2 regions of the Caballeronia sp. Lep1P3 genome follow, and region 2 is predicted to be linked to the other one. Evidence: riboswitches for the same ligand, from Rfam matches in the RefSeq annotation. Region 2 holds a riboswitch; the other holds the start of a gene.
What was found. Region 2 has a riboswitch for cobalamin ahead of cobW (cobalamin biosynthesis protein CobW). Riboswitches for the same ligand answer to the same signal wherever they lie in the genome.
Positions count from the first base shown of each region.

Region 1: it holds a riboswitch for cobalamin, as region 2 does, so the genes downstream of both, LDZ27_RS10880 (TonB-dependent receptor domain-containing protein) here and cobW (cobalamin biosynthesis protein CobW) in region 2, are expected to answer to the same signal.

Region 1 covers NZ_CP084265.1:2,320,092-2,323,500, forward strand. Annotated here, with positions in the region: gene LDZ27_RS10880 (TonB-dependent receptor domain-containing protein) at 1-1,787, opposite strand, end outside; cobalamin riboswitch at 1,882-2,179, opposite strand; gene LDZ27_RS10885 (ATPase) at 2,410-2,799, shown strand; gene LDZ27_RS10890 (cell division protein ZapA) at 2,796-3,110, shown strand; RNA gene ssrS (6S RNA) at 3,228-3,409, shown strand, end outside.
Region 2 covers NZ_CP084266.1:784,922-788,330, forward strand. Annotated here, with positions in the region: gene cobN (cobaltochelatase subunit CobN) at 1-693, opposite strand, end outside; gene cobW (cobalamin biosynthesis protein CobW) at 699-1,778, opposite strand; cobalamin riboswitch at 1,903-2,154, opposite strand; cobalamin riboswitch at 2,210-2,458, shown strand; gene LDZ27_RS18150 (cobalamin biosynthesis protein) at 2,551-2,910, shown strand; gene cobO (cob(I)yrinic acid a,c-diamide adenosyltransferase) at 2,927-3,409, shown strand, end outside.

The sequences.
Region 1 (3,409 bases), on a different replicon from region 2:
TTGTCGATGCGCGCGCCCACGTACCACGACTTCGTGATGTCGTAGCGCGCCGAGAGATTGACGACGCCATAGCCCGCGAGCGTCGAATCGTAGTCGCTGCGCGCGCCGCTCACGATCCACTCGCCGCCCACGCGCCAGCGCCCGATCGAACGATGCGCGGCGAGCGTCGCGAAACGCCGCGCGCGTCGCGTGAGTTCCTCGTGATTCGTCTCGTCGACGGGATTCTGGAACGTCACGCCCGCACGCACGTCCGTTGCGCCGAGATGCCCCGCCCACGATCCTTCGACGCCCTGCACCTTCGCGCGCCCGACGTTCTGCGCGATATAGAAGCCGCTGCCGTCGGACACGTAGTCGATCAGGTTCGAATAGCGCGTCTGGAACGCGGTCACGCGCAGGACGCCCACTTTGTTCGACGCGTACTGCAACGCGGCTTCGACCGAATGACTGCGCTCCGGCTGAATCGACGGATTGCCGCTGAACGGATAGTAGAGATCGTCGAAGCTCGGCGCGCGGAACGACGCCGCGTAGCTCGCGCTCGCGCGCCAGTGCGCGTCGATGTCGTAGGCGTAGCCCAGATAGTAGCTGGTCGCGCCACCGAAGTCGGAGTACTGGTCGCGGCGCACGTTCGCCTGCACTTCGCTCGGACCGAAGCGCCCCACGTAGCCCGCGAACACCGAGTTCACATGTCTGTCGGGCGCGCTCAACTGATCCGAATCGAGCGATTGATCGAGATGCTCGTAGCCGAAGACGAGCTTGTGCGTATCCGCGAGCCTGAAGTCGTTCTGCCACAGATACTGATGCGTCTCAGAATTGAAGCGGCTCGTATAGACGCCGTTCTGCTCGATGTTCGCGCGGTCCTGTCCTTGCGCGATGGTGAAGTGCGTCGTCCAGCGGTCGGTCAGCTTGCCGTTCGCGAACACCGATGCCGAACGCACGCGGTCATGCGACTTGTTGATGTCGGTCGGTGTGCCGTAGGCATCGTCGAAACTGTCGACGCCGTTCGACTGCAGGAAGCGCACGCCCGCGTCCCACTTGTCGCTAAATTTATGACGCAGCGTCGCGGCGACGCTCTCGTTGAGATAACCGTTCGCGTTCGGATTCGCGCCGGGCGCGAGCGCCGGGTCGATCGCGGAAAAGCCGTCGGTTTTCTCGCGCGATACGTTCAGGCTGAACGTGGTGCGGCCATCGGCATCGAGCGCGCCGTCGACGCCCGCCGATTGCCGCTGCGTGTGATAGCTGCCGTATTCGGTTTCGAAATGAAAGCGCGGCGGATGCGGCTCGCCCTCTTTCGTGAAGATCTGCACGACGCCGCCGATGGCGTTCGATCCATACAGCGCCGACACGTTGCCGTTCACCACTTCGACGCGCCCGATCTGGTCGAGCATCAATTGCGAAAGCTGCGCCGCGCCGAGCGAGACCGATTCGACGCGCACGCCGTCGATGAGCGTAAGCGACTGCGACGACGACGCGCCGCGAATGTACACGCCCGAGTTCGCGCCCGGACCGCCGTTGCGCGTGATCTGCACGCCCGGCGCGAGCGCGATGAGACCGAGCGCATCGTCGGCGCTGCTATCGGCGATATCCTGCTCGTCGAAGAGCGTCGTCTGCGGGATGGCATCGGCGAGCGGCTGTGCGCCGCGCGTCGCGGTCACGACGACGGGCGCGAGGGTTTGAGCGTTGGATTCAGCGCTGGATTGAGCGTGCGCACTCGGCGCAAGAAGCAATGGACAGGCCAAAAGAACGACGCGCGGCGCGCGGCGAATGAGCCCGGACGAAGGCAAGACCATGTGTGAAGCGTTCCCGTTGGAGACTGGCGCGTGCCCCGCTCCCCGCGAGGTCTGTGCGCGACGCGCGCGCCGTGCGTCCGAACGATGTCGAGGCATGGCGCGCTGGACGATTGGCCGGTATCCGGGCTGACGACGCATCGTCCCGCCTTCCCGCGCGACAAGCGCGCAGTGGCATCGACACGTTTCTTGCAGGGCGCCTCGCGTCAAACGATTGCACGCGAGGCCCGCGAAAAAACGCGCATGGGACGACTTGCAACTTGCGTTGCGGTCGCTTACCGTTGCGGGGGCAGCACAGGTTGGCTCATCCCGTTCTGCGGGACTTCGCTTCCTGTTTCCCGTTTGACTGCGCCGCGAGAGACGCGGGCGCGAGCACCAAAAGTGCGGCAAGTGTAGGAGCGCGCGTTTGGGCCGTCAAGAAAGCGCGCATGCGGCGCCCGGGCGCAACGGGCGGCATCGGCGCTTGTCGTTCGTCTCGCATGCCGGTCATCGGCGAGAACCCAATCCGCACACGAATGCATGGCGATGCACGCAAGATCGCGTGCTGTTACGTCTCGAAACGAGACATTTATCGGAAGCGCGTTTGAAGCGCGCTAAAATGCGAGGTCTTTAGAGGACGCAGCACATGCTCAACGAACTCGAATCACTGTCAGGAAATATCGGCCGGCTGATCCAGATCAGCGAGCGCCATCATCAGGCGCGTCTCGCGCTCGAAGCACAAATCGAACAATTGCGCGCCGACTTCGCCAGCGTCCAGGCCGAACTCGTGCAGATGCGTCATGAGCGCGACACGCTGCAAGCCGAACGCGATTCTCTCTCCGCCAAGATCGACGACGCGCAAGTGCGCCTCAACGCGATCCTCGAAAAGCTGCCGCGCGGCAAAGGGCATCAGGCCGAAGGCGACAACCAGCTCGATCTTCTGAACGCCGACGCCGGCGCATCGCGCGAAGCACAGCACGAACACGCGCACGCCGCCGAATTGCACGGCGAGCATCATCACGGAGAGAAGGCATGACGACCACGCAGATCGAAGTATCCATTCTCGGGCAACCGTATCGCCTCGCGTGCTCGCCGCAAACCGAAGGCGCACTGCGCGAAGCGGTCGCGCGCGTCGATGCCGAAATGAACAAGGTGCGCAATGCGAGCAACGTGCGCGGCACGGATCGCATCGCGGTGATGGCCGCGCTTTCGCTGGCGTCCGAATTGCTGAAGCTGCAGGAAAGCGTGCGTCATGGCGAGGCCTTCCCCGCGGAGGAAATTCGCCGCACCATGCACTCGATGAACGAGCAACTCGGCGCGGTCATTGCGCAATATGAAGTGCAGTGACGAGGCGCAGTGACGCTCATGTGTTCGTCTAATCAGCGTCGCGATGTCAATCAAAAAAAGATACCGCGAGATCGCTGTCAAGGGGCTGCACAAGGCCATCGATTGGTGTAGAGTGAGGTCTCCCTGCCCAGTGCGCCAAGGTCATATATTCCTTGAACCAATGTCACATTGGCACGGTTGCGGAACCTTGCAGCACGGGCGCGCGCGTCACTCAGTCTGATGTACCCGAAGTGTTGCTTACCGCGACCAATCTTGAACCCAGGTTCAGGATGCCGGCCTAGCGGCTGTGGCGGGGACCT
Region 2 (3,409 bases):
TTCTTTTTCGAGTGATTCGATGATCGCGTCGAACACCGCCGTATTACCGGACTGCAAATGCGCGCGATAAAACAGGACCGCGACGACGGGCGCACCCTCGGTCCAACGCGCGCGCCAGTCGTCGATGACTGCGATCTCGCGCTCGGGGTGATAGATCGCGACGGCAGGAAGCGGGCCTGGCGGTTGCGGCTCGCGTCCGAAGCCGAATGCGCGATGACCGATCGCGCGCAAGAACTCTTCCGCATTGCGCGCGCCGCCTTCGCGCAAATAGCGCGACAGTGCGCGGCAAAACGCGGCATCAACCGTGCTCTTGCTGATGAGATTCGGGTCTTCGGTGAGATCGCCCGAGAACATGGCGAGCAATTGATTCTCGCTTCTTGCAAGCGATACAAGACGTTCGATGCCGTAAGGCCAATACGATTCGCCGCCAAGATGATCGACGATCACGACCTTCGCATGACGCAGCACATCGTCGATATAGAAGTCGACGGACGCTGGCTGACGCAGAAAGGACTGGTTCACGAGCCGCACTTCCGGGAAGCCCGCTTCCAGGCGCGGAAACACGCTTGCAAGCAGCGCGAGCGTGGTGTCGGCGGAACTGAGTATGACAATCGGCGCGCGCGTCTGATCGATTCGTATGACGCCCGCAGCGTCATCGACGAAACGGCCCGGTGTGGTGCGTAGCAGATGCATTGCGCTTAAGCCTGCGCGAGCGCGTTGGCAAGCGCTGCGTCGAATGCGGCCTGCAGCGTTTGCGTATCGAGTCCCTCGCCGATCAGCACGAAGCGGCTTTCTGCCTCGCCTTGGCGCCAACGCCTGTCGAAATAGCTGTCGAAGCGCCGTCCCACGCCCTGCACGACGAGGCGCATGGCCGCGCCCGGCAGCGCGGCGAACCCTTTCACGCGATAGATCGTGTGGTGCTCGACGAGCGTATGCAATGCGGCAATCGCTTGCTCGCGCGATTCGATATGCGCTGCAACGACGACCGAATCGAACTCGTCGTGATGATGATCCGCGTGGCCTTCATCGTCCGCGGAACCGTGATGATCCTGCCGCAAATGAATGGTCTCTTCCGACGCCGATTGCAGGCCGAGCAACGCATGGACGTCGAGCTTGCCCATTTGCGCGGGGACGATCTTCACTTCGGGCGGAATCTCCGGACGCACGAGCGCTTCGACCGATCGCCACGCGTCTTCATTCATCAGGTCCATCTTGTTGACGATGACGAGGTCTGCCGAGGCAAGCTGATCCTCGAATAACTCGTGCAGCGGCGATTCGTGATCCAGATTCGGATCGGCCCTGCGCTGCGCATCGACGGCTTGCGGGTTCGCGGCGAACTGTCCGCTCGCGGCGGCGGGACCATCGACCACGGTGATGACCGCATCGACGGTGAACGCATTCTTGATGGACGGCCAGTTGAACGCCTGCACGAGCGGCTTGGGCAAGGCAAGGCCCGACGTTTCGATGAGGACGTGATCGATGCGCTCGCGCCGTTCGAGCAACTGCTCCATCACCGGATAGAACGCCTCCTGCACCGTGCAGCACAGGCACCCGTTTGCAAGCTCATACAGATTGCGGTCCGACGATGCCGCTTCGTCGTCGCAGCCGATGCCGCAGCCCTTGAGGATTTCGCCATCGATGCCGAGCTCGCCGAACTCGTTGACGATTACAGCGAGACGCAAGCCTTGCGCGTTCGCGAGGATATGACGCATGAGGGTTGTCTTGCCGCTGCCGAGAAAGCCTGTCACCACCGTGACGGGAATCTTGCGGGTTTGCATCGTAGCTCCGTGGCTCATGTATGCGTGCGCCGTGCATCGCGCGATGAGTGAATCGCAAGCGAACGACCGGACTGGAATTGCGCACGACTTAGTGGATCGTGGTCCGTGCCGCCTCCCCGCGGCATCGGGCCCTGCGTAGTTTGGCCGGTATCCGGGCTGGCGACATCATTGCGCGGCCTTCCTGCCGTATGACCGACAGTGGCGCGGTGCGTAATGCGCGGCATTCGATGCGTGAATGCCGCTAGTCGCTTACCGTTGCGGGGGCAGCGCAGGTTGGCGTTCGTCCGTTCGCATGAACACGCGAGACGCTTCCTGCTTCCCGTTTGACTGCGCGCGAAAGACATCGCGCGCGAGCACCAAAACTGCGTGGAAGTCTAGGCTGCGCGTGAACGAGCGTCAAGAAAGCCGATACCGATATAAGGTGCATGTGTTATCTTTTGCCCGCGTCTGGTGCTCGCGCGTTCACACGCAACGCGCAGTTAAACGGGAAACAGGAAGCCGCCTCTTCAGTTCGCGAAGAACGCGCGCCAGCCTGTGCTGTCCCCGCAACGGTACGCGACTGGCGGCACGCATCGTTGCGATGCCGCGCATCGTGCTTCACGCCACTGCCGGTCATCAGGCGGGAAGGCCGCGCGATGAAGTCGCAAGCCCGGATACCGGCCAGCGCAGGGGACGAAACGCAAAGCATGCAACACCGCATGCGTTTCGCCGAACGCCGCGCATCCGCGAGGGACGCATGCACGGCGCCAAGCTTCTCGTTCAGTGCAAATCAATGGAGTCTCATCGCGCGCGGCCGCCTGGACTTGCAGTCGGCATCGGCTGCAAACGCGGCGTGAGCGCCGAAGCGATAGAAACGGCCGTGCACATCGCGCTTCGATCTTCAGGGCTTGCGTTCGCGGATATCGCGTGCGTCGCGAGCATCGACATCAAGCAGGATGAAGCGGGCTTGCGCGCGTTTTGCGAGCGTCATCGCCTGCCCTTGAGTTTCTATGGCGCCGACGACATCGCCCCCACTCTGCTCGATGGCGTATGCGAGCCTTGCGCGCTGCTCGCAAGCGATGGCGGGCGGTTAGCCGTGCGCAAGACGATCGCGGGCGGCGTCACGGTCGCCATTGCAGTGAACGAAGCATGAACGACACGAAAAGCCCATGAAAACCGATACCGAATCGCATCTGCGCATGACGCAGCGTCGCAAGGAAGGCCACGAGAAGAAGCAGGCCGCCGCCGATCACGAGAAGGGCTTGCTGATCGTCAATACGGGCAACGGCAAGGGCAAGACCACAGCCGCGTTCGGCATGGCCGTGCGCGTGCTCGGCCACGGCATGAAGCTCGGCGTCGTGCAGTTCATCAAGGGCGCGCTGCATACGTCCGAACGCGATGTCCTGAGCGCGATGGCGAAGTGCGATTTCGTCACGATGGGCGACGGCTATACGTGGAATACGCAGAACCGCGAAGCCGACATGGCGACCGCGCGCAAGGGCTGGAGCGAAGCGCGTCGCATGATAGAAAGCGGCGCGTATCAGATGGTCGTGCTTGATGAACTCAACACGGTCCTCAAATACGACTATCTGCCGCTAGACGAAGTGCTCGATGTGCTGAAGGCGCGCCCCGCGATGCTGCATGTGGTCGTT